3 regions of the Ferrovibrio plantarum genome follow, and region 2 is predicted to be linked to each of the others. Evidence: predicted binding sites of a transcription regulator. Region 2 holds the regulator's gene; each other region holds the start of a gene.

Region 1 (7,211 bases), 160 kb from region 2:
CTTCGGCCCGGCATTGAGCAATACCAGCACGTCATCGGCGGTCACATCCAGGTCCGGGTCGTCGACACGGTTGGTCATGTCCTCAACCGAGGTGAACACCACGGCGCGGCCCTCATGCTGCATCAGCTTGGGCGAAGCCGCCGCCTGCTTGATCACCGCGCCGCGCGGCGCCAGGTTGCCATGCAGCACTGCCATGCCGCCCTCCGCCTTGAGCGGATTGCTGCGCGGGCGAATGGCAGTCTGGCCGCGCACTTCCTCGGCAGCCGCCACCACATCGGCCAGCGTGCCGCCGGCTACGGTGGGGGCGGAAAGATCCAGCAGGTCGGCCAGTTCGCGCATCAGGCGCGGCACGCCGCCGGCATGGTGGAAATGCTCCATGTAATCGTTGCCGGACGGCTTGAGGTCGATCAGTACCGGCGTGTTGCGGCCGATCTCGTCGAAGCTGTTGAGGTCCAGCTCCAGCCCGGCGCGGCCGGCCATGGCGGCCAGATGCACGATGCCGTTGGTGGAGCCACCAATGGCCTGCAGCACCACCTGGGCGTTGCGCAAACTGGCCGGCGTCATCAGTTCGCTGGGGCGCGGCCCGCCGGTCTTGGCCATTTCGGCGGCGCGCATGCCAGAGGCCTCGGCGATGCGGCGGCGTTCGGCATGGGGCGCGGGCACGGTGCCGCCGAGCGGCAGGGTGAAGCCAAGCGCCTCGGAAATGCAGGCCATGGTGGAGGCGGTGCCCATCACCATGCAGGTGCCAACCGAGGGCGCCAGGCGGTTCGACACCGCCTCGATTTCGGCTTCCGCCATCTGGCCGCCGCGATAGCTGCCCCAGAGCCGGCGGCAATCGGTGCAGGCGCCCAGCACCTCGCCCTGATGATGCCCCACCACCATCGGGCCGACGGGCAGAAACACGGTGGGCAGATCGGTGCTGATCGCGCCCATGAGCTGTGCCGGCACGGTCTTGTCGCAGCCGCCAATCAGCACCACGGCATCCATCGGCTGCGCCCGCAGCATTTCCTCGGTGTCCATCGCCATCAGGTTGCGCAGGAACATCGAGGTCGGATGGGCGAAGCTTTCATGGATCGAGATGGTGGGAAACACCATCGGCAGCGCACCCGACAGCATGACGCCGCGCTTCACCGCTTCGATCAGGTCCGGCACGTTGCCGTGGCAGGGATTGAAATCGCTGTAGGTGTTGGTGATGCCGACAATCGGGCGGTCCAGCGCATCGTCGGAATAGCCCGCCGCCTTGATGAACACCTTGCGCAGGAACAGCGAGAATTCGGCATCGCCATAGCTGGTCAGGCCTTTGCGCAATCCCCGCTTGCTGGTGCCCTGGCTCATGGTCGGCTCACTTCTTCTTCGAGGCTTCGTAGCGCGCCTTGGTGGCTTCATTCGGCGGATAGAGACCGGGCAGCGGCACGCCGGCATCGATCTCGCCCATGATCCAGGCTTCCTGGCGCTCCTGCTCGACGGCCAGCGGCAGCACGGCATCAAGCAGAGCCTGCGGGATCAGCACGGCGCCATCGTCATCCACCACGATGATGTCGTTCGGGAACACGGCGACACCGCCGCAGGCAATCGGCTCCTGCCAGTCGACGAAGGTGAGGCCGGCCACCGAGGGCGGCGCGGCATAACCATCGCACCAGACCGGCAGGCCGGTGCCGAGCACGCCGGCGACATCGCGCACCACGCCATCCGTCACCAGGGCGGCAACGCCGCGCTTCTGCATGCGGGCGCAAAGGATATCGCCGAAAATGCCGGCGTCTTTCACGCCCATGGCATCGACCACGGCGATGCAGCCCGCTGGCATCGCCTCGATGGCGCCGCGGGTGGATTTCGGCGAGGCCCAGGATTCCGGCGTCGCCAGATCCTCGCGCGCCGGCACAAAGCGCAGCGTGAAGGCACGGCCGACAATGCGCGGCTGGCCGGGCTTCAACGGCTTGGCGCCGCGCAGCCAGACATTGCGCAGGCCCTTCTTCAACAGCACAGTGGTGAGCGTGGCTGTGGTGATGCCCTTCAGGGTCTCGATCACCTGGGGATCGAGCGGCTGCGCTTCAACGGACATGGGCGTTTTTCCTCCGGCTGAATATTGCTGCTCACTATAGCAACCGGCCCGGCCTTTGGAACCGCGCCACAGCTTTGCCCGGGGCGAAAGTCTTGCGCGGGGCCAAAAAAAACCCCGGCGCCGAGTTCCGGCGCCGGGGGTCCCATGGAGGAGAAAAATCGTGGGGGAAGCCGTGGATTACCGGCTGCCCACGCTGGGAAAACTAGAAACTATTCCTCGTCGTCATCCTCGCCCGGCCCGGCATCGATGGCAGCGGCCACCACGCCGGCATTGGCGCGGATCGCGGCCTCGATCTTGGCGGCGACTTCGGGATTCTCTTTCAGGAAGTTCTTCGCCTGCTCACGGCCCTGGCCGATGCGCTGGCTGTCATAGGAGAACCAGGCGCCCGACTTCTCGACCACATTGGCCTTGACGCCGAGGTCGACCAGTTCGCCGGTCTTGGAAATGCCTTCGCCATACATGATGTCGAACTCGACCACCTTGAACGGCGGCGCCACCTTGTTCTTCACCACCTTGACGCGGGTCTGGTTGCCGACCACGTCGTCCTTGTTCTTGATCGCGCCGATGCGGCGGATATCGAGGCGCACGGAAGCATAGAATTTCAGCGCATGGCCGCCGGTGGTGGTTTCCGGGTTGCCGAACATGACGCCGATCTTCATGCGGATCTGATTGATGAAGATCACCATGCAGTTCGACTTGGAAATCGACGCGGTGAGCTTGCGCAGAGCCTGGCTCATCAGGCGGGCCTGCAGTCCGGGCAGAGAATCGCCCATCTCGCCTTCCAGTTCGGCCTTCGGCACCAGGGCGGCGACCGAGTCGACCACCAGCACCTCGATGGCGCCGGAGCGCACCAGGGTATCGGCGATCTCAAGCGCCTGTTCGCCGGTATCGGGCTGCGAGATCAGCAGGTCGCCGATATTCACACCCAGCTTGCGGGCATAGGCCGGATCGAGGGCATGTTCGGCGTCGACGAAGGCGCAGGTGCCGCCACGCTTCTGGGCTTCCGCCACCACATGCAGGGCGACGGTGGTCTTGCCCGAGGATTCCGGGCCGTAGATTTCGATGATACGGCCCTTGGGCAGGCCGCCGATGCCGAGCGCGATATCCAGGCCGAGCGAACCGGTGGAGATTTCCTCCACTTCCATGCTCTGGCGCTGACCGAGGCGCATGATCGAGCCCTTGCCGAAGGAACGCTCGATCTGGCTGAGCGCGGCTTCGAGAGCTTTACCCTTATCCATGTTGTCCTTGTCCACTAAACGGAGGCTGGCGGAAGTAGCGGCGGCAGTGGCTGCCATTGGTGGACCCCATCCTTTCACGGCCCCCGCGGAATTGCAACGAGGCTCGGTTAACCCCGTATATGTTCTAATTTTGTATGCGTTGTCCAGCGAAATCTATAACTCGCTGGTTTCCCTCATTTTTTTGCTTTGTTCCGGGAACATACCCGGCTCTGTTCTGGCCCGTTCCGGTTTCCGGGCACGCCTTAGCGATTCCCACGGAACAGCCACGCGCCGGGGCTGTCAGCCCATCACGTCCTTCAACTTACCGGCGAGCTGGCTGAGGGAGAACGGCTTGGGCAGGAACGACACGTTATCGGCATTGGCGAGGCTGCGGCGCAGCGCATCCTCGGCATAGCCGGAGATGAACAGGATCTTCAAATCCGGGCGGCGCTGGCGCATGTGTTCGGCCAAGGTCGGCCCATCCATGTTCGGCATCACCACATCGGTCACCAGCACCTCGACACGATCGAGCTGTTCCGCCGGCAGGCTCAATGCCTGCTCGCCGGAATTGGCCTCGATCACGGTGTAACCCTTGTTGCGCAAAGCCCGGGTGGCGAAGGCGCGCACCGCATCCTCATCCTCCACCAGCAGCACCAGGCCCTGGCCGGTGAGATCGGGCGCGGCGACCGCGCGGCCATCGTCGCGGGTGGCGGAGCGTTCGGTGGCGCTCGGCTCATGGCGCGGCAGGAAGATGCGGAAGGTGGCGCCCTGCCCGACTTCGCTTTCCACCTGGATGAAGCCGCCGGTCTGCTTGATGATGCCGTAGACGGTGGAGAGGCCAAGCCCGGTGCCGGCGCCCACCGCCTTGGTGGTGAAGAAGGGATCGAAAATCTTCGCCAGATTCTCCGGCGCGATGCCGTGGCCGCTGTCGCTGACCTCGATCAGCACATAATCGCCGGGCGGCATCATTTCGCCGCCGAGCGTCAGCGTCGGCTGCTGCGGCCGCCAATAGGCAGTGCGGATGCGCAATTCGCCGCCACTTCCCGCACTGCCGCCGGCACCATGCAGCATGGCGTCGCGCGCATTCACCGCCAGGTTGATGATCACCTGTTCAAGCTGGCCCTGGTCGACGCGCACCAGGCCGAGATCGCGGCCATGCACCAGGCGAAGCTGGATGGTCTCGCCAATCAGGCGACCGATCAGGTTGCGCAGGTCGGCCAACACATCGGTGACATCCAGCACCTTCGGCATCAAAGTCTGCTGGCGCGAGAAGGCGAGCAGCTGGCGCACCAGATTGGCGGCGCGGTTGGCATTCTGCTTCACCTGCATGATATCGGCGAAGCTCTGGTCGCCGGGCTGGTGGCGCTGCAGCAGCAGGTCGCAGAAGCCGATCATGGCGGTGAGCAGGTTGTTGAAGTCATGCGCAATGCCGCCGGCGAGCTGGCCCACCGCCTGCATCTTCTGGCTCTGATTGAATTGCTGTTGCAGGTTGCGCTGGTGCGTGGTGTCGACCAGGTAGACAAGCTGCGTCGCCTGACTGTCGGCGCCGGCATCGAGCGAGGCGGCAAACAATTCCGCAATGCGCGGCCGCGCCGGGTCCTGGCCCGGGAAACGCACCTCCAGCGGCCGCGTCACCGCCTCGTTGCGCCGCACCGCCATGAGATGGCGGTTCAGTTCGGCACCATCCTCCTCACGCACCACGGCGGCAAGGCGCTGGCCCGGCCAGTCATGACGGCCACAGAGCACGCCGAAAGCCGCATTGCCCTCGATGATGCTGCCCGCCGCATCCAGCACCAGGATGCCGATGGGGGCCTGATCGAAGAAGCGGCGGAACTCGGCTTCCACCGGGCGCAAAGTGCCGCGCACGCGCAATTCGCGGCTCAGGTCATGCACCACGGCGGAATAGCGCAGGACATGGCCATCGGCGCCCGGCACCGCCGACTGGCTGACGCCGACCAGACGCAGCGGCTCGGCGGCCGAGCCATGCGCCGTGCCGGGCGGGCTGAGCTTGGCCTCGCCGCCCTCCCAATCCGGCGTGATGGCGCGGCCCGTGCCTTGCGCAGTACCGGACTCATCGGCTGGCAGCAGCACATCGTTGAGTTTCAGCGCGCCGCCGGTCAGTGCATCGGGGCTCAAGCCCAGCCAGGCCGAGAAGGTCCGGTTGGCGAACAGGAAATGCCCGTCCGGCGCGATGGAATAGAGTCCCACCGGCGCGTTGTCCAGAAAACCGGCCAGCGCATCGCGCTGCACCGCCATGTCCATCAGCGCGTGATGCTCATGGGTGATATCGGCGAAATCCCAGATCAGCTCGGCGGCTTCATCGGGCCGCACCATGACGCTGACCGCGAGCCACAGTTCAGCACCATCGGCGCGGCTGAACATCACCTGATCGGTGACGGCACCCGAGGCCGGCACGCGGCGGCTGAGGCGTTCCAGTGCCAATTGCGCCTGGGGGCTGAGTTCCAGCGGCGAGACCCGCTCGGGCTGGCCGCAGCTTTGCGCCAGACGGCCATAGATGGCATTGGCACAGACCACCACCAGGGCTTTCGACTGGCCCGGCAAGGCGGCGGCGCGGGTGATGACGCGGGCATGCGGCGCGGCATCGGCAACGATCTGCGCCAAAGCCGCGCGGTCCGGAGCGGCAGCGCCGCCCAGCAGCCCGGACAACCATGATTGCGCCATAACCGGTACTCCGCCTTGTCGCGGAATACCGGTTATGGACGCGGGCATGTTTGCGCCATAACCGACTCCGCTGAGTCTTGCGTCATCGGTTATGGGCGTTGCCGTGCTGGGGCGTCAAGCCGGCTGTTTCACCGGGCCGGGGCGCTGGCAGGCGCGCAGGGCGGTGTGGATTGATCCACCAGGATCAGCGCCGCGGTTTCGAAACCCAGGCCGCGCGCCTGTTCGATCAGTTGCGCCTGGATTTTCGCGTCCAGTTCAGGCCGCCGGGCCAGAATCCATAGATAGTCCCGCGACGGGCCGGAAACCATGGCCCAGGCATAATCCTGGCGGTCGAGGGCAATGACATGATAGCCGCCGGAGAACGGCCAGAAAAAGGTCACGCTGAGGCTGGCAACCGAAGGTGCCCCGAGAAACCGGGCCTTGCCCTCGGCCTGCTTCCACCTGCAGGCGCCGCGCTCCAGCCCGCGATTGATGACTCGCAGGCTGCCATCGGCATTGGCCTCATACTGCGCGGTGACATTCGACAGGCCGCGCTCGAAGCGGTGATCCAGGCGGGCGATTTCGTACCATTGCCCGAGATAGCGCCGGCTATCGAAATCCGATAGCGGTGTCACGCCATCCGGCGGCGCGGTGCAGCCGAGCAGCAGCAGAACGATGGGGGCAAGCAGCAGCAAGCGCCATTGTGTCCTTCTCGATCCTGCCGCGCGCGACCACACCATTATTATCCACCCTCAGATTCGGATCAGCGCGATGCCGTGCGCTCGATCAGCCCAGCCGCATCAATCAGATTGGCGCATTGCGGCAGCATCTCGGCAACCAGTTGCCGTGGCTGTGTCATATCCAGCCAGTAACGCACCAGAGAGTCAAAGGCCGCGCCGGGTTCTCTTAGCATATCCTGCGCCAGTGCAGGGATACCGGCCGCGATGCATGTTTTGGCTTCCGTGATGATCGGTGCAACGGTTCGGGCCGAGGCGAGTTCACCGAAAATCTCCGCCTGCAGCGGCCCCAGCAGGATGGCGTTGATGACCCAGGTAAACAGCGCTTCCATGGCATTATATCCTTTCTTCGCTGACGCCGGCTGTCGCCCGCGTCTTGTACAAGCTCCAGACCACACCGGAAATCAGCAGCGTGAAGGTGACACCGAGCGAAACCACGGCGGGAACTTTCTCGATCCCGAGCAGGTCCGCACCGATGATCTTGCCGCCGATGAAGATGAGCACCGCCGCCAGCGCATATTTCAGGTAGTGGAAGCG
Region 2 (7,211 bases):
GCGAAGGCCTGTTCTGCGCACCGCATCCCTTGCCAAGTGCGGCGCCCTTGCCGAACCCCGGTTCTCCCTCGCCGAGTCCAGGTTCCTTATCGAACGCGGGCTGAACGCGTAGATAACACGCGCAGTCCGAGGTTGCAGTTCCACGGTTGCGCATTTAGTATCCTTCTAAATAAGCCCCCAGACGCAAGGATTGCAGTCGCGTGACGGTGAATAAGTCCGTCGTTCAGGAGACCCTCCGGCTTATCGGCGTGGTTGAAAACCAAAGCCGTGAGCTGATGGCTTTTTGCCAGGACTCCTCGAATTCCAGCCCGCATTTTCAGGACTACAAACGCTTCGTCGAGAAGATTGAGCATTTCTATGTCTTCGTCGATCTGGTGGAAGGCCGCATCCCGGAATTCGAGACGGCCAAGCGGGAACCGCTGAACAAGCATCTCTCGAAGATCCGCTGGAAGGTCATCATCCTGGAACTCGATACCACGCGTATCTACCTGGTGAAGATCACCCAGTCCGGCCGCAAGCTGCCGCTTGGCGCGCGCGAGTTCCTGGTCCGCCGGCTCGAGCGCCTGAGCGAGATTTCGCAATACTACGACCGCTTCGGCGAAGAGCATGAATTGGCGCCGCCGGCCCAGGCGCTGATCGAGGCGGTGGAGAAGCTGCTGCGGGCCGGCATCGAGCAGGCGCCACGGCTCGAGGAATTCACCAATTCGATGACGAATACGCCGCTGCCGCGTCCCTCAGCGACGCCGATGCAGCCAACCATGGCGCCGACCAGCAGCTATTCGATGGCGGAAACCATCCGCCTGGATCCGGCGCGCATGCGGCAGCCATTGCTGCCGGTGGTGCCGGAGAAGGTGAATGTGAAAGAGACCTGGGGCCGCTTCTATGTCGAGAAGGGCTCGCTGGTGGCGGTATCGCAGGCCTGCAAGGTGGCCTCCATCTCCATCGACCAGCTTGCGACAAAGCTGGGCCTGAGCCGCGTAGCTCTGTCGCTGATGCTCAGCGGCCAGGATCCGATGCCGCGCCAGGCGGTAGACAAGCTGCAGCAATTCATGGGCGAGCAGGCTCGTCGCGTGCGGCCGGAACGCTGATCGTTTTGGGGCGCTGATCCTGTTCCCGATTTAAGCCGGCTTGCCGCCGCCAGCCGATCCGGCACAGGATCGCGCCATGGCGCTGCCATCCTTTCCTTTCACCGGTTTGTGGCCCAGCCTGCGGCATGGGTTGCGCCTGCGGCTGCAGGCGATAGCGGCTTTTCGCCCCTGGCCGGCGCTGCTGGCCGAGCGCGAACGCTGGTTCCTGTGGTTGCCGGTTCTGCTCGGGCTCGGCATCGCACTCTACTTCCTGCTGCCCAAGGCACCGGCGGCAATGCCGCTGCGCATCCTCGTCACGCTCGGTTTGGTGTTGCTGCTTGGGCTGATCTGGCGCCGTCCGGTTTGGGCGGTGGCCTTCGCGCCGCTGGTGTTGCTGCTCGGCGGCCTCTGGCTGGCGGCCGAGCGGGCAGAAGATGTGGCGGCGCCGGTGCTGCAGCGGCGCCTGCCGGCGAGCTGGATCGAAGGCCGCGTGCTGCTGGTGGAGCCGCGCGACCATGGCCATCGCCTGACCATCGATCAGGCCTGGATCGAAAAGCTGGAGCCGGAAGCGACGCCGGCACGGCTGCGCGTTACTCTGCGCCAGGGTGGTGAAGGCCTCAGGCCCGGCGAGCGTGTACGCCTGCGCGCCGTGCTCGGTCCGCCATCCGGCCCGGTGATGCCCGGCGCCTTCGATTTCGCGCGCACTGCTTGGTTTCAGCGCATTGGCGCCATCGGCACCGCCAATGGCGCGGTGGAAATCCTGCCACCACTCCCGGCATCGAGCCTGGATGCCTGGGGCGATGCCTGGCGGATTGGCCTTGCCAACGCGCAGCAACGCCTGACCGAACGCATCCTTGCCGCGCTGGATGGCGCCGATGGTGCCATTGCTGCCGCGCTGATGACCGGCGTGCGTGGTCCGATCCCGGAAGAGATCGACGATGCCTTCCGCGATTCCGGCCTCGCGCATATCCTCTCAATCTCCGGCCTGCATCTGGCGCTGGTCTCCGGCATCCTGTTCGCCGCCATTCGCGGCTTGCTGGCACTGCTGCCTTATGCCGCGCTGCATTGGCCGATCAAGAAGATTGCCGCTGTTGCCGCACTGATTGGCGCTGCCGCCTATATGCTGATCTCGGGTTCTGCGCTGGCAACACAGCGTTCGTTTCTCATGGTCGCCTTGGCGCTCGGTGCGGTGTTGCTTGACCGCCAGGCGCTCAGCCTGCGCAGTCTGGCGCTGGCGGCTTTGCTCTTGCTGCTGCTGGCGCCGGAAAGCCTGCTCGATGCCGGCTTCCAGATGAGTTTCGGCGCCGTGGCGGCGCTGATCGCCAGCTACGAAGCACTGGAGCAGCCGCTGGCGCGCTGGCGGGGACAGGCCGGGCCGTTGCGCATGGCGGGCTTGTGGCTCGCCGGCGTGCTGCTCAGCAGTTTCGTCGCCGGTATCGGCTCAGGGCTGTTCGCGGCCTATCACTTCAACCGCTTTGCCGATTATGCATTGATCGCCAACCTGATCGCCTCGCCGCTGGTATCGTTCTGGATCATGCCGCTGGCCATGCTGGCCTTCGCGCTGATGCCGTTCGGTCTCGAGGCTTTGGCACTGGTGCCGATGGGCTGGGGTGTCGAGGGCCTGATCGCCATTGCCGTATGGGTCGCCGGCTGGCCGGGGGCGGTGGCGACGATCCCGGCGATGCCGGCCTGGAGCCTCGGCGCCATGGCCATCGGCGGCTTGTGGCTCTGCCTGTGGCGGCTGCCCTGGCGCTGGCTCGGCCTGCTGCCGATCTGCGCCGGCCTGGCTTCGCCGCTATTCACGCCGCTGCCGGATCTGCTGATCAGCGGCGATGCCCGCCGCATTGCGTTGCGCGGTGGCAATGATGCTGATCGCTATTATTTCAGCAGCCCGGCCAACCTGCCGGCCAATGCCGCGCCGCGCGGCTTCGAGGCGGAAACCTGGTGGCGCCGCCTCGGTGCGCCAGCCCTGCTGCCCTGGCCGAATGCGCGGCGCGCGGCTGCTGCAGGCGCGGATGGTTCCCTGCGCTGCGAACCGGAAGGCTGCACTGCGCGCGTGAAAGGCTGGGTGATTGCGCTGCCGCGCGAGGAACGGGCGCTGGCCGAGGATTGCCGCCGCGCCGATATCGTGGTGGCGCCATTTCCAATACGCGGCCGCTGCGCCGGCGCGCGGCTGGTGATCGACCGCTTCGATCTCTGGCGCGAAGGCGCGCATGCGCTCTACCTGCACGACGAGGGTCGTTTCAGTCTGCGCAAGGTGGCTGCTGAGCGTGGCCTGAAGCCATGGTCGCCGCCGCGCGGCCATGGCGCGGCGAATGCCGCACAGCCGGGCAGGGGCGAAGGCGCGGTGTTGATGGACGAGCTGGGCGAGTAAAAGAAAAGGGCGCCATCGCTGGCGCCCTTCGCTCAATCCGATATGCCGACGCTTAGTAGCGGCGCAGCAGGCCGACCAGGCGGCCCTGCACCTTGACCCGGTCGGGGCCGAAAATGCGGGTCTCGTAGGCGGTGTTGGCGGCTTCCAGCGCCACCGAATTGCCCTTGCGGCGCAGGCGCTTCAAGGTCACTTCCTGATCATCCACCAGCGCCACCACGATGGTGCCGTTCTCGGCATTGTCGCTGCGCTGGATCACCACGGTGTCGCCATCCAGGATGCCGGCATCCACCATCGAGTCACCGGCCACTTCCAGCGCGTAATGGTCGCCATTGCCGAGCAGGCCGATGGGCACGTCGATCTGCGTCGAGAGGTCGCGCAATGCCTCGATCGGTGTACCGGCGGCGATGCGGCCATAGAGCGGCAGGGTGACGATATCGCGGGCGTTGAACGGGCTGACGGTAACCGGCGTGCCCTGCATCGGCTGCATCATGTCGCCGGTGCCGCGCGGCATCAGGCGGTTCCGGGCCGGCGCGGCGCGGGAAGCGGTGGTGACCCCGGCGCCGGCACCGCCGCGCAGCGGCACCGCCGAGTCGGGCAGGCGCAGCACTTCCAGGGCGCGGGCGCGGTGCGCCAGGCGGCGCAGGAAGCCGCGTTCCTCCAGCCCGGTGACCAGGCGGTGGATGCCCGACTTCGACTTCAGCTTCATCGCTTCCTTCATTTCCTCGAAGGAGGGCGAGACGCCCGAGGTCTCGAGCCGTTCATGAATGAACATCAGCAGGTCATGTTGCTTGCGGGTGAGCATCCGCTTTCTCCCTTGCCCTGAGTGTTCCGCCTCGGTGCTTTATCTGGCCTGGGAAACCAGAAGATTGGGGGCACTGATTTGGAACGAAATTGAAACCTGGTGGATGTTCTAAATTGGTTCTGCCGGATGGTCAAGGGCTTTTTTCCACAGGCCCCACAGGTTGCGGAGCGGCGATACCGCCGACCCAAGATATACGTATCCGGCCTGAAACTGCTTCTTCACAAGCTGCCGCTGGTAGGCTGCTACCGCCTCCCTTATACCTTGGTCCAAAGCCTGTTGTGCAGGCTAGAACAAAGGCCGCAAAAGCCGCCGCTACGGCATCAGAGGGGATTGCCATGGGATTCGGTATCCGACAGAAGTTGAACATTGCCATTGCCGTGCTGGCGGCGATCACTTTGCTCTCCAATGGTGTGGCGGCGCTGTTCTTCAGCCGGGTGCAGAACACCTATGCCGGCATCACCGGCGAGAGCCTGCCCGATGTGGTGGCGGCGCTGAGCATGAAGACGCTGAGCGCGGAACTCACCTCCGCCGCGCCGGCGCTCGCGGCGGCGGCCGATGATGCCGAGCGGGTTCGCGTTCTCGGTGAACTCGAAGGTTTGCAGAAGCGTCTGGCGCAGACTCTCGACGTGGTCAAGCTGAGTGGTGCCGAACCGGCGCAACTCGAGGAAATCGGCAAGGCGGTGGAATTCCTCCAGGGTCGCATCGCCCAGATCAACCGCTCGGTGACGGCGCGGCTCGACTGGATCGCGCAGCGCCAGGAGAAGTCGGCCAAACTCGCTGCCGATTTCGTTGACTTCCAGGCGCTGGTGAAGCCGCTGACCGATAAGGCGATCGACGATATTGGGCGCGGTGCCGGCGGCAGCATGGCGCGAGCGGCACGCGCGCTGATGGAAGCTGCAGCGGCGGTGAACCAGATGATTGGTGTGCTGAGTGTTGCCGCGCAGGCACCGAGCAACGACGATCTGACCAAGCTGCAAAGTGAATTCGCCACGCTGAACAACATCATCCTGCAGGATCTGGAATTGGCCAGCGCGCATATCGATATCGCGGCCATCCGCACCGCTGCCGGCAATCTGCAGGCCTATGGTTCCTCCAGCGACAGCCTGTTCCAGCTTCGCCGCGGTGAATTGCGTACCTCCATGACCGCCGGTGTGGCGCTGAAGCAGGCGCGCGATGGCGCGGCACAGCTTGCCGAGAAGATCGAGGTGGTGGTTGGTGCCGCGTCGCAGCGCGCCGACACGGCTGCCGCTTCGGCTGCCGGGCAGGGACGCATGGTGCTGGTGGTGCTGGGTGTGCTGGCGCTGATCAGCTTGATCGCGGCGGTGGCGATCGGCGGCTTCTTCATCGGGCCGCAGGTTTCAGCGCCGATTGGCCGCCTCACCGATGCGATGCGCCGGTTGGCCGACCGCGACTGGTCGGTGACGCTGGCCGATACCACGCGGCGCGATGAAATCGGCGACATGGCGCGGGCCGTCGATGTGTTCAAGACCGCCGGCCAGGAGAATGAACGCCTGCAGCGCGAGGTGGAGGAAAGCCGCGTCGCCTTCGAGCGCGAGCGCCAGGCCCAGGAAGCGCTGCTGGAACAGGCCATCGGCCAGATCGTTGCGGCGGCGAATGACGGTGACTTGAGTCGCCGCATCGACGCTGACGCGCTGCAGGGCGTGATGCGCACGCTCGGCATCGGCGTCAATGGCCTGCTCGGCACTGTGGAGCGGGCGCTGGGCGATCTCGGCGGCATGCTTGGCGCGCTGGCCCAGGGTGATCTCACCCACCGCATCAACGGAGGCTATCGCGGCGTGTTCGAACGCCTGGCGCTGGATGCCAACACACTGGCCGAGCGGCTGGCCGAATTCGCCGGCCGGCTCGGGCAATCCGCCGGTCTGGTGCGCGATGCCTCGGCCGAGATTTCCGCCGGCAGCCATGATCTGGCGCAGCGCACCGAAGCGCAGGCCGCCAGCCTGCAGCGCACGGCGGCGACCATGGAGGAAATCACCGCCACCGTGCGGCACAATGCCGACAACGCCCGCCAGGCCAGCCAGTTCGCGGTGGCGGCACGAGACACGGCGGAAGGCGGCGGCCGTGTGGTTGGCGAGGTGGTGACGGCGATGGGTCGCATCGAGGGCTCGAGCCAGAAGATCGTTGATATCGTCGGCCTGATCGACGAGATCGCGTTCCAGACCAACCTGCTGGCGCTGAATGCTTCCGTGGAAGCAGCGCGGGCAGGCGAGGCGGGCAAGGGTTTCGCGGTCGTGGCGCAGGAAGTGCGCAACCTGGCGCAGCGCTCGGCGGAAGCCTCGCGCGAGATCAAGGCGCTGATTTCGGAATCCAATGGCCAGGTGCGCGAAGGCGCCAAGCTGGTGCGGCAGGCCGGTTCCAGCCTGGAGGCCATCGTCGATGCCGTGAAGCGTGTTGCCGGCATCATCGAGGAAATCGCCATCGGCAGCCAGGAACAGGCCTCGGGCCTCGATGATGTGAACCAGTCGGTCGCCGAGATGGACGAAATGACCCAGCGCAACGGCGCCCTGGTGGAGCAGACCACCGCCTCGGCGCAGTCGATGGCCGATCAGGCGAAGGGGCTGGCCGACCTGGTGGCGTTCTTCAAGACGGGAGCTGTCCAAACCGCCGCCTGAGGGCAGTTTGCAGGACTTTGTTAACGTCTTGCTCAGCTTTAGAGAGCATTCTGCGAACAAAGCGGCGAATCGGGCCGCCGAATCGGAGATGCAGTATGCGGCTGGGCATGAGCGACAAATTCTGGGGGCGGCGATGAGCGACGGTTTGCGGCTGCGCCGCCAGGATCAGCCGCGCGGCGGCTCGCCGGCTCATGCAGCCAATGCCTATGGCGCCACCATGGCACGGGCAGCACCCGGTGCGAAGATCGAAGCGGCTGCCCCGGCAGCGACACCGAAGCGCAAAACATTCGCCGTCCTGGCACATTGGTCATTATGGGGCGGGGCCTTCCTGCTGCTGG
Region 3 (7,211 bases), 840 kb from region 2:
AAGCCGACTTCCTGCATCTGGCGGGGATAGGGCAGAATCTTGTCCTGATTCCGCTCCCAGTAATTGGTGAAGGCATTGCGCAGCATGCGCACCGTCTTGCCGCTATGGGCGCGGCTGATCACCGTGCCTTCGTCATCGCGCGCCACCAGTTCATTCTTGTAATTCTCATGCGCCCGCGCCTCTTCCGAGGCGATGAAGCGCGTGCCCATCCACACACCGACTGCGCCGAAGGACAAAGCTGCCAGCAGGCCACGGCCATCGGCCAGGCCACCACCGGCTATCACCGGAATCTTCACCGCTTCGGTCACCGCCGGCACCAGGGCCGCGGTGCCAACGCGGCCGACATGGCCGCCGCCATCGCCGCCCGAAGCGATCAGCATATCCACGCCTTCCGCTTCCAGCAGCTTGGCCTGGCGCACATTACCCACCACGCTCATCACCAGCATGTTGCGCTCATGCGCTTCCTTCACCACGCCGAGCGGATTGCCGAGGCCGGAAATCAGCACCGGCACACGTTCGTCGAGGCTGACATTGATCTGGTCCTGCACCTGGGTGGTATAGGCCACCGCCGCATCGTCGTTGCCGCTCACCTTGGCGAACAGGATATCGACGCCGAACGGCTTGTCGGTGGTATCGCGAATGACACGGATTTCGCGGCGCAGTTCATCGGCGGTAAGATAGCCGGCGCCGATGACGCCCAGGCCGCCCGCAGCGGAAACCGCGCCGGCCAACCGGCCATAAGCAACCTGGCCCATGCCGGCCTGCATGATCGGATATTCCAGGCCGACGCGGCGGCACAATTCAGTGGAACGCAACAGCTTCTCAATCGACACGATAGCTTCTCCGCTGGGGTTTCTTGCTTAGTAGGATTTCGGCAGGCCGAGCACGCGCTCGGCGATGAAGCTCAGGATCATCTCGCGGCTGACCGGCGCGATGCGCGGGATCATCACCTCGCGCATGTAGCGCTCGACGTGGAATTCCTTGGAATAGCCGTAGCCGCCGTGGGTCATCACCGCTTGGGTGCAGGCCTTGAAGCCGGCTTCGGCCGCGAGATACTTGGCGGCATTCGCCTCGGCGCCGCAGGGTTTTCCGGCGTCGTAAAGCTGGGCGGCACGGAACACCATCAGGTTCGCCGCTTCCAGTTCCATCCAGTTCAGCGCCAACGGATGCTGGATCGCCTGGTTCTTGCCGATCGGCCGGTTGAACACCACGCGCTCCTTGGCATAGCGCGTGGCGCGGTTGAGCGCGGCGCGGCCAAGACCAACGGCCTCGGCAGCCAGCAGCACGCGCTCGGGATTGAGACCGGCAAGGATGTATTCGAAGCCACGGCCTTCCTCGCCGATGCGGTCATGCACCGGGATTTCAAGGTTATCGATGAAGAACTGGTTCGAATCGATGCACTTGCGGCCCATCTTCTCGATCTCGCGCGCCTCGCAACGCGTGCGGTCGAGATCGGTGTAGAACAGCGAAATGCCATCGGTGGCCTTGGCGCATTGCTCGCGCGGCGTGGTGCGGGCCAGCAGGAACAGCTTGCTGGCGCGCTGCGCCAGCGTGGTCCACACCTTGCGGCCATTGACGATGTAACGATCGCCCTTCAGCACCGCTTTGGTCTTGATATTGGTGGTATCCAGGCCGGCATCCGGCTCGGTGACGCCGAAGGCGGCGATCACCTGGCCGCTGATGATCGGCGGCAGCATGCGCTGCTTCTGCTCCTCGGTGCCGTAGCGGGCAATAATCTTTGGCGCGAAGACATTGAGATGGATCGCCGAGGCCCCGCTCATGCCGGCACCGGATTCGGCAATCGCCTGCATCATGATGGCGCCCTCGGTGATGCCGAAGCCGGCACCGCCGCAATCCACCGGCATGGTCAGGCCAAGCCAGCCACCCTCCGCTAGCGCCTGCTTGAACTCCTCCGGGAATTCGCCATCGCGGTCGCGGGCAAGCCAGTAATCGTCGCCAAACTTGGTGCACAGGCGGGACACCGCATCCCGAATCGATTGCTGGTCGGCGGTCAGGTCGACAGTCACGTTTCTCTCCCAATTCCCGGCCGTCGCCCGATAATATGTTCTTATATCGGAACAACGTGCTTATATTTGAACATCGTAGGGAAAGGTCGGCGGCAAAGTCAATAGGGTTGTCGCAAAACGGGGTGGCGCGTTTACGCGCAGACTACCGGACAGAATTGAAGGGCTTATTTGCTGCCGGGATAGCGGCCGGAGAAGCCAAGCAGGCGCGAGGCACGCTCGCCGTAATCATGGGTCATCGCTGAAAACCGGTCATGCTGCGAACGCAGCCGCGAGATCGGCGCCGCCACCACCAGCACGCCGCAATTGCGGCCATCGCGGTCGAAGATCGGCGAGCCGATGCCGCCGGCGCCATCCACGATCTCTTCATGCGAAACACCGATGCCGGTGGCGCGGATCGCCGCCAGGATGCCAAGCACTTCTTCCTTGTGCATGCGGCGGCCGCCATTGGGCTGCACCAGTTCAGTGTTATCAAGATAGAAATCGATTTCGGCTTGCGGCTGGTAGGCCAGCAGTATCTTGCCGAAAGCCGAGCAAAACAGCGGTCTACGCGTACCAATAAGCGACGAAAAGCGGATTGCGCCACGGCCCTCGACGATATCGACATAGACGCCATGGCGACGGTCATCGCCCATCACACCGAGCAAGGTGGTCTCGCCGCTCTGCTCCATCATCTCGCGCAGCAGTGGATGCATGCGCGCGGTGATCGAGGAATCCGGCGTCGCGCGGCTGGCAACCAGGGCACCGAGCCGCATCGTCTTGGCACCAAGTTGATATTGGGCGCCAAGCTGGGTGACGTAGCCGCCGGCTTCAAGTGAACGCAGCAGGCTGAGCAGGCTGGTCTTCGGCGTTTGCAGTCGCTCGGCCAGACGCGCCAATGACAAGCCATCGGGCTCGGCGGCGAGCAATTCCAGCGCCTGCATCACGCGCAACGGCGAACGCGGCCCTTCCGGCTTGCCATCCAGGGTGGCCTTGACACGGTCCGATTTAGGGATTGCACTGTTCATAATATTGAATATAGTTCCGATATAAGAATTAAGAAAGACGGGTTGTGTCCAGTTCAGTCCTTTCATGCCGAAAGCCGGGACGAAAGTACAGCCCCCGAAACAAAAAACACCCAGGAGGAAACATGCGTAAAACTTTGAAATTGCTTGTATCAGCCGCCATCATCGGTGTTCCGTTGGCAGCCTTGGGGCTGGCCCAGGGGGCCCAGGCCCAGGACAAGGTCACGACGCTGCGCGTCGCTGATTCCTTCCCTGTCGGCCATTTCATTTCGGAACGCGGCACCAAGCCGTGGATGGAGGAAGTGACCAAGCGGACCAATGGCCGTATCAAGTTCGAATATTTCCCGGCGCAGCAGCTCGGCAAGGCGCAGGATCTGCTCAACCTGACCCAGAGCGGCGTTGCCGATATCGGCTATGTCGGCATGTCCTATGTTTCCGACAAGATGCCCTTCTCCAGTGTGGCGCAGCTGCCCGGCAGCTTCACCACCGCCTGTGAAGGCACCACGGCCTACTGGAAGCTGGTCAAGGGCGAGACCATGACCAAGAACGAGTTCGCGCCGAACAAGGTGCGGGCCATCTTCGCCATCGTGCTCGAGCCGTATCAGTTCTACACCACCACCAAGCAGGTGAAGACGGTGGAGGATGTGAAGGGCCTGAAGCTGCGCTCCACCGGCGGCGCAATGGATATCTTCGCGCGCAAGATTGGCGCCATTCCGGTGCGCATTCCGGCGCCGGAAGCCCGTGAATCGCTCTCGCGCGGCACGCTCGATGGCCTGATCTTCCCGAATGAAAGCGTGATGTCCTACGATCTGCAGAGCTTCGTGAAGTTTGGCACCAAGGGCGGTAATTTCGGCTCCTTCGTCGCTTCCTACGTGATCAGCGACGCGGTGTTCAACAAGCTGCCGAAGGATGTGCAGAAAATCATCACCGAAACCGGCGACGCCACCACAGCCAATATGTGCAAGGTGGTCGATCACAGCGTCGAGGAAGCCCAGGCCAAACTCGCCGCCGCGGGCGTGCAGTACCACACGCTGACCGCCGCCGAGCGCAAGCCGTTCGATGATGTGTCGGATGAAGTGGCGCGCGACTGGGCTGAAACCCTCGACAAGCGCGGCAAGCCCGGCACCCAGGTGCTGAAGGAATTCCGCGCTGCCCTGGCGGAAGTACGCGGCAAGATGTAGCCCAATCCTGGCGGCTGGGTCCCTCTGGACTTGGTCGCCGGCTTGAGCCTTCCCGGAACGGCGGCATCCTGCGATGCCGCCGTTCTCATTTCTGCGTCACCTGTGCAGACGGCGAAGGGAACCCTGTATCTGGTGGCTGGCATTCGCGTTCTCATACAAAATAGTGGAAAATTCAAGTTCATAAAAAGAACATTTTGCGATTTTATAAGATCAATAGTAGAACATATGCCTCAGCCACGGAGGCCACCATGCATTACAGCCCGATCCCCCGCAGCCCAGCGCCCCTTTTCAGCCCGGCCATTGACCATCTGCGCCAACAGCTTTCCAGGCTCACCAGCGGCGGATTGATCGGCGGTAGTGCTCTCAAGCTTGGCCTGCCAGAGATCGAGCAGGCGCTGCCCGGCCAAGGCCTGGCGCGCGGCGCCCTGCATGAAATGACCGGGGATCGCGGCGCCATCACCGGCTTCCTCGCGGCCCTGCTCGGACAAAATCCGCGCTGTGGCGAAGTGCTATGGGTAACGCCCGATTCCAGTCTCCATGCGTCTGGCCTCTTGCAGTTCGGCCTCGATCATCGCCGCCTCACCATTGTCTCCGCCCGCCGAGCCGATGATCGTCTGTGGTCGATCGAGGAAGGCTTGAGCGAACTCGGCTATGGCGCCGTGGTGGCCGAGATCGACAGCATCAACCTGGCCGAGACACACCGCCTACAGAGCGCTGCCAAGCAGGGCGGTGGCATCGGCTTCCTGCTGCGCCGCGATAGCCAGCCCTCTGCCGCACTCACACGCTGGCATATCGATTGGGTTAACAGCGACGGTTATCGCCCCTGTTGGCGCCTGCGCCTGGAGCGTTGCCAGGGGAGCGAAACCAGTCTCGCCTGGAATATGGCATGGGATGACGCTGCACTCTCTTTTCACCTTGTTGCGCGTTGACAGAAACATTGCTGACGACAACCAACCGGAACTTCGAGTATTCTGGATTATGTGTGGGGCGACAGCTTAGGCGAAATTTCCGAACGTCATTACTTTTCCGCGCCTTCCAACACCATCCCTCAACCAAACCAACGTAGACGAAGCCGGAAAACCGGTTCATCTCACCAGAACCTGCGGCTAGACTGGTGGTGATTTAGGCCGGTAAGGAAAGGGAGCTGGCTTGCGTGTTGCCGCCGCCATCGGACGGATGTCCGTGCAAGTACAAATGGCCGTAGCCGTTGGAGCGCTTTGCGTCCTGCTGGTATCAATGGCCTCGGCGGGCGCGGGCTGGTTTGCGCGCCAACGCACCGCTGAACTAGTCAGCGGCCATATGGCCGATCTCGCCGTGGCCATGGCAGCGCGGCTGGATTATGACATGTTCGAGCGCTATCGCGAGATCGGCACGCTCGCGAAGTTGGAACCCTTGCGTGATATCTGGACCGGCGATCCCGTTGTGCTCAGGTCAAGCCTGGAGCAATTGCAGCAGAGTTATCCTGATTATGCCTGGATCGGCTTTGCCGATACCGCCGGCACGGTACGCGCCGCAACGCGCGGCATGCTGGAGGGATTGTCGGTGGCGCAGCGCCCCTGGTTCAGCGGTGGCTTGGCCGGACCTTTCGTTGGCGATGTGCATGATGCGGTGCTGTTGGCCAAGCTGCTAGGCCCGCGCAGCGATGACGAACCCTTCCGCTTTGTCGATGTCGCGTATCCAATACGAGACAAGGATGGCCTCCTGCTCGGTGTGCTGGCTGCGCATATGAGCTGGGACTGGGCGGCGGAAGCGCGCGATGTGCTGCTGCGGGAATCTCGGCCCAGCCGTACCCGTGTTTCCATCCTGGACCACAATGGCCGGGTGCTGCTGGGCGAAAGTCGTGGCCGCATTCTGCTTGATCAGAACACCATGAAGCATCTGTTGACGCAGAAGCGCGGCGTCGGCATTTACTTTGGCGCCCAACCAGAGCAATGGCTCACCGGTTTTGCCGCCACGCGCGGCCATCGCGATTATCCGGGACTCGGCTGGGTAGTGATCGCGCAGCAGCCGGCCAACGTGGCGAATGCTCCGGTGCGCAACCTAGTGGGTATTACCGCCGGCATTGGCCTGCTGCTCAGCCTCGCCGGTAGCCTGGGCGCCTGGCTGCTGGCGCGGCGCCTGACCCACCCGATCCGGAGCTTGACCACCGATGCCGAACGCCTCGGCCGTAGTCTCGGCGGCGACACCCTGCCGCGAGCCGGCGGCTCGCGTGAAGTGGCGGAATTGTCGCGCGCCTTGCGCTCGCTGCTGCGCCGCATCGGCCTCGCCGAGGAACAACTCGCTCATGCCGCCGAGGATATCGCTTCCAAGAATGCGGAAGCGCGAAAACTGACCAGCGATGTCGAGCGCCTGCGCCAGCTTGCCGAAAGCGATCCGCTTACCGGCCTGCTGAACCGTCGCGGTTTCCTCGACTCAGCCGAGCGGCTGGTCTCCCTGGCCCGGCGTTACAATCGCGCTATCGGCATCGTGGTGGTGGATATCGACCACTTCAAATCGGTGAATGATACCCATGGCCATGCGGTGGGCGATCTGGCCATCCGCGCCGTGGCCGAACGGCTGAAGGCGGCGGCCCGCGACAGCGATCTGGTTGGCCGCTTCGGCGGCGAGGAGTTCGTTGTGATATTGCCGGAAACCGATGCCGCCGCCACCAATGCCTATGCCGAGCGTGTGCGCAGCATGATCGCGGAATCTGGCATTGCCCTGCCGGAAGCACCGCCGCTGAAGTTGACCGTCAGCCTGGGCTGCACCGTATTCGCCGAAGCGGACGAGGATATCCAGGATAGCATCGACCGCGCCGATGTGGCGCTCTATAAAGCCAAGTCGACAGGCCGCAACCGGGTGATATTCCAGCAGCCGTCCATGCCGAGGAATGCCTAGCCGATATACTTGGCTGCCAGTTCCGGACGCACACAGAAACGCAGCACCATTTCTTCCACATGACTGATGCGTTCGGCGACATTCTGCCGCGACAGCAGATTCTGCCGCAGGATCACCGACAGCGT

What was found. Region 2 encodes LexA, which represses DNA repair genes until DNA is damaged. Its sites were predicted from a motif close to ATGTTCTANTTTGGTTC; they were not measured.
Region 1: the regulator LexA is predicted to act here: its motif matches at 3,417-3,433, upstream of recA (recombinase RecA).
Region 3: the regulator LexA is predicted to act here: its motif matches at 4,418-4,434, upstream of V6B08_RS08060 (ImuA family protein).

What each region holds. Positions count from the first base shown of each region.
Region 1 covers NZ_JBBKBA010000001.1:2,365,661-2,372,871, reverse strand. Annotated here, with positions in the region: gene V6B08_RS11340 (IlvD/Edd family dehydratase) at 1-1,335, opposite strand, end outside; gene V6B08_RS11335 (ribonuclease activity regulator RraA) at 1,343-2,059, opposite strand; gene recA (recombinase RecA) at 2,269-3,354, opposite strand; gene V6B08_RS11325 (hybrid sensor histidine kinase/response regulator) at 3,577-5,958, opposite strand; gene V6B08_RS11320 (lipocalin family protein) at 6,087-6,632, opposite strand; gene V6B08_RS11315 (hypothetical protein) at 6,701-7,006, opposite strand; gene V6B08_RS11310 (TerC family protein) at 7,011-7,211, opposite strand, start outside.
Region 2 covers NZ_JBBKBA010000001.1:2,528,778-2,535,988, forward strand. Annotated here, with positions in the region: gene V6B08_RS12140 (SPOR domain-containing protein) at 1-104, shown strand, start outside; gene V6B08_RS12145 (hypothetical protein) at 276-1,088, shown strand; gene V6B08_RS12150 (ComEC/Rec2 family competence protein) at 1,165-3,441, shown strand; gene lexA (transcriptional repressor LexA) at 3,494-4,243, opposite strand; gene V6B08_RS12160 (methyl-accepting chemotaxis protein) at 4,579-6,873, shown strand; gene V6B08_RS12165 (divergent polysaccharide deacetylase family protein) at 7,007-7,211, shown strand, end outside.
Region 3 covers NZ_JBBKBA010000001.1:1,688,175-1,695,385, reverse strand. Annotated here, with positions in the region: gene V6B08_RS08080 (NAD(P)H-dependent flavin oxidoreductase) at 1-833, opposite strand, end outside; gene V6B08_RS08075 (acyl-CoA dehydrogenase family protein) at 861-2,027, opposite strand; gene V6B08_RS08070 (IclR family transcriptional regulator) at 2,192-3,031, opposite strand; gene V6B08_RS08065 (TRAP transporter substrate-binding protein) at 3,154-4,209, shown strand; gene V6B08_RS08060 (ImuA family protein) at 4,458-5,138, shown strand; gene V6B08_RS08055 (sensor domain-containing diguanylate cyclase) at 5,386-7,086, shown strand; gene V6B08_RS08050 (TetR family transcriptional regulator) at 7,083-7,211, opposite strand, start outside.